One region of the Clostridium sp. CM027 genome, then DNA from elsewhere that is predicted to be linked to it. Evidence: a T-box and tRNA genes for the amino acid it is inferred to sense, from the RefSeq annotation. Region 1 holds a T-box; the other holds one or more tRNA genes.
What was found. The T-box of region 1 lies ahead of leuS (leucine--tRNA ligase). A T-box ahead of a tRNA ligase gene usually reads a tRNA of that ligase, here a tRNA-Leu.
Positions count from the first base shown of each region.

Region 2: it has a tRNA-Leu gene. The T-box ahead of leuS (leucine--tRNA ligase) is inferred to sense a tRNA for this amino acid. The anticodon was not compared.

Region 1 covers NZ_CP077725.1:3,393,349-3,399,005, forward strand. The annotation lists gene leuS (leucine--tRNA ligase) at 1-1,854, opposite strand, end outside; T-box leader at 1,951-2,212, opposite strand; gene KTC92_RS16105 (hypothetical protein) at 2,289-2,789, opposite strand; gene KTC92_RS16110 (J domain-containing protein) at 2,816-3,445, opposite strand; gene KTC92_RS16115 (DUF5685 family protein) at 3,570-4,490, opposite strand; gene KTC92_RS16120 (class IV adenylate cyclase) at 4,490-5,038, opposite strand; gene KTC92_RS16125 (nucleoid-associated protein) at 5,382-5,657, shown strand, end outside.
Region 2 covers NZ_CP077725.1:1,491,219-1,496,875, forward strand. The annotation lists gene KTC92_RS07165 (XdhC/CoxI family protein) at 1-326, opposite strand, end outside; gene KTC92_RS07170 (DnaD domain-containing protein) at 595-1,740, opposite strand; tRNA gene KTC92_RS07175 (tRNA-Leu) at 2,046-2,130, shown strand; gene KTC92_RS07180 (hypothetical protein) at 2,147-2,440, shown strand; gene KTC92_RS07185 (hypothetical protein) at 2,553-3,164, shown strand; gene KTC92_RS07190 (IS3 family transposase) at 3,257-4,168, opposite strand; gene KTC92_RS07195 (helix-turn-helix domain-containing protein) at 4,108-4,791, opposite strand; gene KTC92_RS07200 (GNAT family N-acetyltransferase) at 5,148-5,645, shown strand.

The DNA of each region.
Region 1 (5,657 bases):
CCAAGCTCCACCATCAATATAACCGAAACCAAACATTAGGTACATCCTAAATACATCTGCGCCAAACTCTTTTATGTACATGTCTGGAGAAATAGTATTTCCTTTTGATTTACTCATTTTCACTCCGTCTGGTCCTAAAATTAAACCTTGGTGAGTAAGAGATAAGAATGGTTCATCAAAGTCTAAATATCCCATATCACGAAGAGCCTTGGTTATAAATCTTGAATATAGTAAGTGACCACATGCATGTTCAGGTCCGCCTACATATTTGTCTACAGGAAGCATTTTGTTTACTAACTCTTTATCAAAAGCTTTTTCATTGTTTTTGTTATCTACATACCTAAATTGGTAGAAAGAAGAACAAACGAATGTATCCAAAGTATCAGCTTCTCTATGAGCTGCGCCGCCACAAACTGGGCAAGGGACATTCATAAAATCCTCGCATTTAGCAAGTGGTGATTCTCCGTCTGGTGCAAATTCTACGTTGTACGGCAGTTCTACAGGAAGTTGATCCTCAGGTACAGGAACAGCCCCACATTTTTCGCAGTGAATTATTGGAATAGGAGCGCCCCAATATCTTTGTCTTGAAACTAACCAATCACGAAGTCTAAAGTTTACTTTTTCACAGCCGAGACTTATACTTTCTAATTTTTTTACAATTGCTTTTTTTCCGTCGATGGTAGATAAACCATCAAATTCTTGACTGTTTACCATTTTTCCATGTTCAGTATAAGGGAGATTTTCGCCCTCTCCATTTACACTTTTAAAACCAATAATTACTCTTTCAATAGGCAATTTGTATTTAGTAGCAAATGCGAAGTCTCTATCATCATGAGCAGGAACAGCCATTACTGCACCAGTTCCATAAGTGTTTAGAACATAGTCAGCTACCCAAATTGGAACCTCGCGTCCATTAATAGGATTAATAGCATAAGAACCAGTAAATACACCTGTTTTATCTCTTGTAATAGATTGTCTTTCTATATCAGTTTGTTTTCTAGCATCATATTTATAAGATTCAACAGCATCTTTATATTCACTTTTAGTGAGGACATCTACAAGTTCATTTTCAGGGGCTATGACTACATATGAAACACCGAATAAAGTATCTACTCTTGTAGTAAATACACTAAAGTCTACATCAGAATCAACTACTTTAAAAGTAACATCAGCACCAGTAGATTTGCCTATCCAATGTTTTTGCATGGATTTGGTTTTTTCAGGCCAATCCAAGGTATCAAGCTTTTCTAGTAGTTCATCAGCATAGTCAGTTATTTTTAAGAACCATTGTGTTAAATTCTTTTTAGTAACCTCAGTGTTACATCTTTCGCAAAAGCCATCTACTACTTGCTCATTTGCAAGTACTGTACTACAGCTAGGACACCAATTTACTGGTGCTTTTTTCCTGTAAGCAAGGCCTTTTTCAAATAGTTTTAAGAATAACCATTGAGTCCATTTATAATAATCAGGGCGACATGTAACAACTTCATGATCCCAATTAAACATTGCTCCCATAGCTTTTAATTGCTTTTCCATATTAATAATGTTTTGCTTCGTAGAATCCTTTGGATGCACTCCTGTTTTTATTGCGTAGTTTTCAGCAGGTAGACCAAAAGCATCAAAGCCCATTGGCTGAAATACATTGTATCCTTGCATTTTCTTCATTCTAGCCCAAGAATCTACAGGACCATAGTTAAACCAATGCCCCGCATGTAATTGGCTTCCAGATGGATAAGAGAACATTTCAAGTACATATAACTTCTTATCAATTTTATTTTCATCAAATTCATAAAGGTTAGTTTCTTCCCATATTTGTTGCCATTTTTCATCGATAGTTGTAGTATATTTTGCCATTAGTATTCCTCCTTATTATGATCTATAGGTTAAAAACAATTATTAATCTTTTCCACTTAGTTTTAAATTAGAAAATAAAAAAAACCCTCATCTCAACAAAGAGACGAAAGTAATATTCCGCGGTACCACTCTAATTAGGCATTACGCCTCACTTAAGAATATAACGGTTTTAACCGTACTTGTTTTCACAAGTAAGCTTTTACTTACAAGTAAGATTTTACTTAAAAATAAGCTCATAGGCAAGTTCATATTATATCATTACTGCTTCACACCTATGGGACATTATTTATCTTAATGACCCAACAGCAGCTCTCTTTAAAATGCTATAAATACTACTACTCCTAATAAAAGCAATTTATTATAGTATCATTTGTTTAAGATTGTATTATTATTCATTATAATTTAAATAGAATTTTGTGTCAAGGCTATGTGATTTACTTAAATTTCATAACAAGATTTTTATTTGCATAGGATATAAATACAGTAAGCGCATAGTCATATACTATGAAGGCAAACTCCATAACAATTATTGTTAAATATATATTTATATTAGGAAGTTTTGATAATATAAATAATTTATAAATAAATATAAGTATAGCGGAGGCTATATTAAAATACAATAACTTAAGCACAATTTCTAAAATCATACTCCTTAATTTTTCTATAAAATATTTCACAAAGCCATAGGAACCAAAAATTAGTATATATGCAATGCTTATAAGCTTTGAAGGTATAATAAATAAACTAAGCAAGGAGACAGCACTATATACTACAATGGTATTCTTTATTCCGGTAGTTAAAATTGAAAGTGGAATAATACAGGAAGCAATGCCTAACATAAAAAATTTATTTGTAGGGAAAATAGAAGAAAGATATAGTAATATTAAACTAAGTGCTGCGAATATTCCACCCTTAGCAATATTATTAGATTTCATAAAAATCATCTCCTAAATTAATAGAATTAGCAACAGGATATAAGATCTCCGCCTAAACATTCACAAATACTATCTGCACACCACAAGTTAAGACATAGATTACCCATGCCAAAATCATTGTTACGCTTGCCATAATAGTTATCTCTATAATTTGAAGTACGCGAATTTAGTTCATTAAAACTTCGTCTATATTCAATATTATTAGGATCTTGCGTGCAAGCGCGGCTTATAAAATTATAAGCACTATCATGCCAGCCTTTTTTGAGGTGAAGCACTCCCGTTAAATAATTCCACTCGGCAGTTTTAGTATTCATGGAATTTAATTTCTGCTCAGCGGAAGCGATATTTCCGCTATTTAAATCCATTCTTATAGATTGATATATATTGTTATTAGTATAGTCATTATTTGAATTAGAACCATAATTATTAGACGAATTGTAACTGTTAGAAGAACCATTGCTACTTGAAGAACTAGTATTTTTCATAAGTGAATCATAGGCTTCATTTAGTTCCTGCATTTTTTCTTCTGCTAAATCTTTTAAAGGATTATCACCATACTGATCAGGGTGATATTTTTTTGCTAGCTCTCTATAGGCTTTTTTAATATCTTCTTTAGATGAGCCTTGTCTTACACCAAGTACTTCATAGGGATTTATCATCTTTATATTCCACTCCTTTTAAATTATTAATGTTACATTCTTTATTAAATCATCACCTGCGGTGATGTAATATTAACGACTTCAGAAGGATATTTATACCCCCACTGAAGTTTTCTACTTGTTAGGGTATGTTACTCCCACTTATAGAAGTGGGAGACTTTCCTTCTGAAATGTCGTTAAAAACCTTATCCATTTTTTCCATGAGTCCGAGTTCTAGTATATTACATAATATGGCTTCATTTTTTATTAAAGGTAATCTATTTAGATAGTTTAAACATTGCTGCGCGCAGGTAGATAATAAAAAATCAATTCGGGGTGCTATCGATATACTAAAACTTTTAAAATCTAATTTATCAGTATTAAACAATGAATTTATAGCATTAAAAGAATCACTTTTTATATCCTTTTCTAAATCATCATAAGCATCTATAATATATATCCATTTACCTAAATTATACCCAAGCCAATATAAATCATCCTTAAAGGAAGCAGTCTTATAATAAAATGATATTATAAAGCCTGTAAGGTCAGCAAAAACATGAGAAAGCTCATCTATAGATAGCTGCTCATCAATGCATAGATCCTTATGGTCCGCTTCGAGGGTATTTAGTAATAAAAGCTTTTCTTTTGTATAATTCATTACATCATTATATGCTATATCTGATTTTGATAAATAGTTTTTTAAAAACATTGAAAAAACTTTACTTTTCATTGTTTTATTATCGTAAACATCATCCATTATCTTATAATAGGCTAAAGTAATGTTACAAAAGGCGGCATAATCTATTGCCTGGTTATTATTAATCATAATCCTTTTTTTTAGTGGATGCATAATACATTTGAATTTAATAAAATTGTATTTATTCTCTGAAAGTGCATCCAAAAGTACTGCCAAGAAAGTCATATCATAATTTAAAGTAAGCCTTGGTAGGTTTCCAAAATTATTTTTAATAGAGTTACATAGGCCGCAATAATAAGCTTTGAATTTCTCGTAGTCTTTTATCTTCATTTCCATTTTACATGGAGTTACATATCCAAACATTATAGTTCCTTTGATGATTTTTTTGATTTTAATATTTCATAAATGCTTTTAGCCGTTGTATCCTCTAATCGGTAACCGAGCAAAGTCACAACTTCCTCAATTTCGAATTCATCCTCGCTTTCAATTTCTATGTAAGGAAAAGGACAGAATGTCTTCTCATTTATATCTATTTCAATAAGAGTATTTTTGTATTTATAGCTTTCTCTATATTTTTTAATAGATTGTATAAGCTCTAGACCTAAGGATTCGAATATACCCTTGGCAGCAGCTGCATCTTTAATTTCTGATTCGTGTTCATCCATAATTTTATACTTTTCTTGGCTTATGAGTTTTTTCGTGGTTATGTAATGAACTGTGGAATTTGTTAGTTCATCATGCACTGTTCGTATTCTTGCATAGCCTTTGCCGTTTAGTAACCTTTTATCCGAGAAATCATAAATATTATTTATTTGATTTTCTTGTTTTGATTTTATAGCATTTATGTTTAATAGTTTTTTGCGGATTTCTTGTACATCAATATCTATAATTCTAAGTTCTATTTCTCTCAAAGTAGTTCCTCCTTGTCGCTCTTAGGAACATAACAGTTATTAATTGTTATGCTTCTATTTTTATACATCTAATCATTAATTCTTTATTATACCATTAATTGTGATTATATCATAACTTAAGTAAAGTAACATTAATATTGCTTTAAAATTACAAATTCCAATACAGGAAAATAGGTAATCACAATAATAGTCTGTTAAGAACTAAGGATAATAGCAATATATGACTTTGTTATAAGTGACGATACATAGTATAATAATTGGGCACGTTTAAATAAATGGACTAGCATTATTGACTTGTTATTTGTTTAAATGCGCCTTAGATAAATATTAAGGTGGTGTTTTTTTGGAGTATATAAAAGAAGTTAATATAAATGAGGCTATTATTCATGTTTTAGATAACAATGCAGATGAACCTATCTTGAATGAATATGCATTAGACTTAGATGAAGAAAAATATAACTATTTACTGAAACATATCCAGAAGTGCTTAAAGGATGAAGAATTAAAGTATGGAGTCTTTAATTCCGATCGAAATATAGTAAAAGATTTATCACAAGAATACTTGAATGGTGAGAATAATTTACTGGCGGTATCTAAGGACCTAGCAAGGCAGATGTTT
Region 2 (5,657 bases), 1.9 Mb from region 1:
AATTCAGCTAAGGGCTTAGCTATATGTCCACCACCTAAAACTATCAAGCGTGGTTCTGGAAAATATGGTTCAATTAAATAAGCTTCACTTTCACTAATTTTAACAAGCTGAAGAATTCCAGTTTCTATTGCATAGTTTGCCTTTTGGTAAAGTAATTCATCTAAATCAGATATTCGATTATGGGAATTCAGACTTTCCTTTGTAAAAAGTGTTTTGTTCTGAGATGGTTTATTTCCACAATTTTTGTTATCCAACATTGTAATAATAACAGCATTATTTCCTGAGCCCACTTTATCCAGTAAATTTTTATAGGTATCTACATTCATGATTTCATTCCTCCAAGTTTATTATCATTTGAAATTCACCTTTGATAAGTTATTTATGTCTATAAACAAGCGAATTAACCAACAAACTATTACTTTATTATAACAATATATCCTAAAATTTCAATAACATTGCTGGATATATTGTTAACAACAAAAACTGAAAATTCATTTCCAATAAACCTTTCATCATATAATTAATACTATTTCTTTGAACCCATATCTCTGGAATATAAAATTCGTTATTAAGGGAATATCCAAAGATAACTAATCAGTATACTTGTCCTAATAGCTGTTTTTCTAGAAGATCGAAATCATATGTTCTTTGATCATAGTCGCAGAAGCCACCATTTTTCACATTAGGGCTTGAGCTGCCACTCTTTTTACTCGCCCACTGTTTTTGATAGAATATTACCTGCTCAGAAGTTTTTATGCCTTTACTTATCCAGCTATTGAGTACTTTAGTGATGTACTTTATAGTTTTAGCATTATATTCTACAGCCTCATCAATAGCCATAATGATAACTTTGCTACTTACCTGCTTTGCAAAATCTAATATTTTTTCATACACCAAAGGCGTGATAGCATGTACATTTTCTTCAAATACCTTAAGTACACTTTTTAAGCCCTCAGCAGCAGCAGAATTATTTCTATATTTTATGACTATTGCTTCTTCTTTAGTTAATGCTTCTTCTTTATTTATTAATTCTTGTTCTTTATTTATTAATTCTTCTTTATTACTTCTTATTCTATTACTTGGTAGCCCCTTATAAGGGCCTTGTAAGCCCCTACTAATATCCTTATTAATTATGAATTCACGTGGCTCCTGAATTTCTTCCTTTTTCAGAAAATCATTATTATCTTGGTCTTCTATATTTTCCATGGGAATTACATCAGAGCCTCTTTCTAAAGTAAGATTTATGGGATGATTGTCCACTTTTTCTAAGTAGCAATTTACAGAAGTTCTATCATCAGTAAAATTAATATCAAAAGATTCCTCTATAATGAGGTTCTCGAAAATTTTCGCTACATCTAATTGAGCTACATCACATTTTTTAAATAAAATTTTAAGAAATTCTTTATTTTTAACCCTGGATAACTCGTGATGAACACATTTAATAGCGTTTATATTGTTAGGTACGTTGTATTTCATCCAATTTAACAGCATAATCTCTTTCGTATCATCACAGTATAAGATTTTGTTATACTCACAGAATCTTTTAATTAGCTTATCTACAGTATCTCTGTTGTACCCAGTTTCTGTAGCTATAAATTTTTTTGATATTTCATAAATACCACACTGCGTTGTTTTGGTATTTGAAATAAGATATAAATAAAAGTATTTTTCCTCTGGTGTAAGTTCAAACACAAAGCTATCACTCCAAAATTCTGTATAAATCTGTCTGTATTTAGCCATTAGTTAATCCTCCTTAATATTAATTAAATCATCACCTGCAAATCTACACTATTAACACCTTTTAATTAAGCCCTATATATAATAGCCACGAGAATTGCAAATCCGAGTCCCCTAATACTAAATATTTTTAAGTTTTTTATAAATCTTTTTAAATTTACGTCCAGATTATGTTACATAATAATCCTGAATTAGATAAAACGTTTATAATATACTTATTATACTAATTTAACTTTGGGTTTTCTTTATTTAGTTTAAGCAAAACAAAACATTGTAGAAATTTGATTGCCATAAGGCTCACCATTTATGCAGATGTGGTGGAATTGGCAGACGCACTAGAATCAGGGTCTAGCGCTTTACGGCATGCAGGTTCGATTCCTGTAATCTGCACCAAAAAAACACTCATTTTATGAATGCTTTTTATTTTTTAATTAAATTAACAACTCGTAATTTAAGGCGAGTTAAAATAGGCTTAGGGGGTAGTTTTGTAGGTTCAATTTACGCAGAAAATTTCATCATCAACATTAAGAAAGATATTAAAAAGTGGATATTATATTCTAAATGTATGATAAATGGTTGGTTAAGCGTGGTAATCATAGAGAATGATGCTGAAAAGACTAAACATCTTTTAGTTCAGTCACACACATCTCATTCTGATACAAAGTTAAAAGATTTTAAAATCAGAGAAGCAATTTATATATAAAGATGTTATGATATTTGCTCATTTATAGTACTATATTGTATAATTGAATGAGGATACAATAATAGAATTAAGCATAAATTTCTGTATATACCCAAATTAGAAGGGTGGCGTAATGGTGGGATTAGTATTTTTCTTAATAATGGTTGTTGTATTTTTTTTAGCATTGTTCTTTATAATGCTAAACGTAATATTTATAATTATATGGAGAGTAAAAAAGCGGAAAGGCAAGACTACTAAAAAACGATATATTGTTATTCCAATAATTTTTTTAATCATAAGTCTTTTAATAGAGCTGATTCCTATTGGTTGGATTGGTGCAGTGAGGTCAGGAAACAAAAGTAGCTCAAAAGATGTTATCATAGCAGAATCGGGCAAAATTGTATACTGGGGATATGATGGTGATAGAATTGAGAATTTTAAAATGGATGGTACTACCTACGTTGCTATAGTAGTATATTCAGGCTCATCGGATACATGGGAGCTTGGGAAACCAGTTGCTAATATCAGGTATAAGTCAGCCGATGAAACATTAGACAAAATTATGAGTTCACTATCTGCTCGTGACGATACTTCAACATTATATCCAGTTATTAATGAAAAGGGATTTAAGTTATATACTATAGAAAGTACTATCGCTATAGGAAGTACTATTACTATTTACTGCCCTGAAAATCAGAAGGATTTGCTTTTAGCGTACTATAAAGAGCTTTCTCATGTAAATTAAGGGAATCCATTTTGAACTGCCCCCTGTCAAGTAGACAGTGGAAATAATTAAAGATTTTATGTAAGGCGTCTATCATTTGGTAGGCGCTTTATTTATGCTGCATTACCTAATAGATATCGCTGATATTCCATTGGTGTCATGCACTTTAAACGTTTTTGATAACGTCTATTATTATAATATTCTATATAGTCTTCAATCGATTTCTTTAAGCTTTCATAGTCTTCAAATTTATGAAGATAATACATTTCTGTTTTTAAGATTCCCCAAAATCCTTCCATTGGACCATTATCAATACAATGCCCAACCCTCGACATGCTCTGTATCATTCCAGCTTTTTTTAGTTTTTCTTTAAATATTTTTGAAGTATACTGGAAACCTCGGTCACTATGAAATATTGGTTTAGCATCAGGGTATACTTTAACAGCAAGATTAAAGGTTTGATAAACCAATTGGTTATTATTAGAATGACCAATGACATATGAAACAATACTTCTATCACCTAAATCAAATATTGCACTTAGATAAGCCTTTTGTTTTTTATTGACTTGTTCTGCTTTAAAATTTCTATCCAAAATATTTTCTGCAGTAACTTCAGGAGTTGACTTAATATAATTATATCTTTTTTTTCTGCATACGGATTTTAATCCTAATATCTGCATCAGACGATAAATTCGTTTATAATTAACTTTTTTATTATATTCTCTACGGATTTTAATCGTCATCTGGCGATAGCCTAAGATACCGTCTTTTTCCTCATATAACTCACAAATAAGCTTTAATAATTCTTCGTTTTTCAATACTCGGTTACTTTTTTCTCTGTGTAGCCATTTATAATATGCAGAATGGCTAACGCCGCCTATAATGCACAACTCAGTTATAGGAAATTTATCTTTGTTAGATAATTCTTGGATTGCAAGATAAGTATCTTCGTATCTAGCTTCGCTTAATATCGCCTTCTTTCTATCTCTTGGATTTTTTTTAGAAGAGCATTCTCCATCCGTAATCTTCTATTTTGTGCTTCTAAAAGCTTGTATTGAGCTTTTAGCTTTTCATCTTCTGTCATTAACTCTTCAGCCTTTGGCTTTCCACGTCGGTCCAAAAGCCCTTCAATACCAAACTGATTATACTTCTTCATCCAGGTATAAATCTGAGGATAAGATACCTTATATTTTTCAACAGTTTTATTATAACTGTTATTGTTTTCAATACAGTACTTTATGATTTCAATGCGTTCAATATAAGAAGTTTTGCGTCCTTTGGTCATGATTATTTTTCCTCCTGTTCCAGAAGATTTTATGTTTTCATGACCATTATACTTCTTTATCCAATTGCATAAAACTGTATTTGACGAAATATGATACTTAATGCATAAATCATTCAGTGAGCCATGCCCATCAAGATATTCTTTTACAATGTTAATCTTGATTTTGGCAGTATAAGAAGTATTTTTGCTAGAATGTTTTAACCCAGCTTCACCTTCTGATTTATATCGTATTACCCATTTTTGAAAAGAACTCTTATGTACTTGAAGTTTGTTGCATAAACTTAACATACTAGCTTTTCCATTTAAATATGATGTTACAGCCTTAATTTTTTGTTGGTCTGATATAATTGATTTTCTTCCCATAAAAAAATAGCCCTCCTTATAGTAAACAGTTTTATTATTTTAACTGTCTACCATAAGGGGAGCATATCATTTTTGGTTTCCCTTAAAAATTGTCATATTATCAACATTGTTATTAAACATGGCCTAAATTAAAAGTTCCGGTTTTTATTTTAGAAAGTGAACTAAGGTATATTATAACCATTTTGTTGAGTATTTTAGGTCGATATATATACCCCCTTGCGACAGTTTCTATATACAGTCCGTGTTAGTAGATGCTATAGGTTTATAATATAAGTATATTATGGTATAATATTTCCAGACAAAAAGAGAAAATTGCAATTAAGTATGGGATAAATATTTTGTGGGGTGATTTTGAAATGAGAAAAGAGAAATATATTATTAGAGAAATAAAAGAGACTGAACTTGATATACTTGAAATGATGTTGTTTGGAGCAATATATCTACCAGTTGGAAGTGAGCCTTTGACAAGAGAGGTACTCAAAATACCTGAAATTAGTGTATACATCGATGATTTTCTTAAAAAGAAGGACGATCACTGCTTAGTGGCAGATGTTGAAGGTATTATAATTGGTGCTGTATGGGTTAGGATTTTAGCAGGTGAAATAAAAGGCTATGGGAACATAGATGATAAAACCCCAGAGTTTTCTATTTCGCTGATAAAAGAATATCAAAATCAAGGGATAGGAACATCTTTGATGAAAAAGATGATAGAATACTTGAAGGAAAAAGGATACAGCCAAACATCATTGAGTGTATCCAAAGGTAATTATGCAGTGAGAATGTATAAGGCTGTAGGATTTGAAATTATAGCTGAAAAAAAAGATGACTATTTAATGCTACTAAAATTAATTTAGGTACAGATGGTT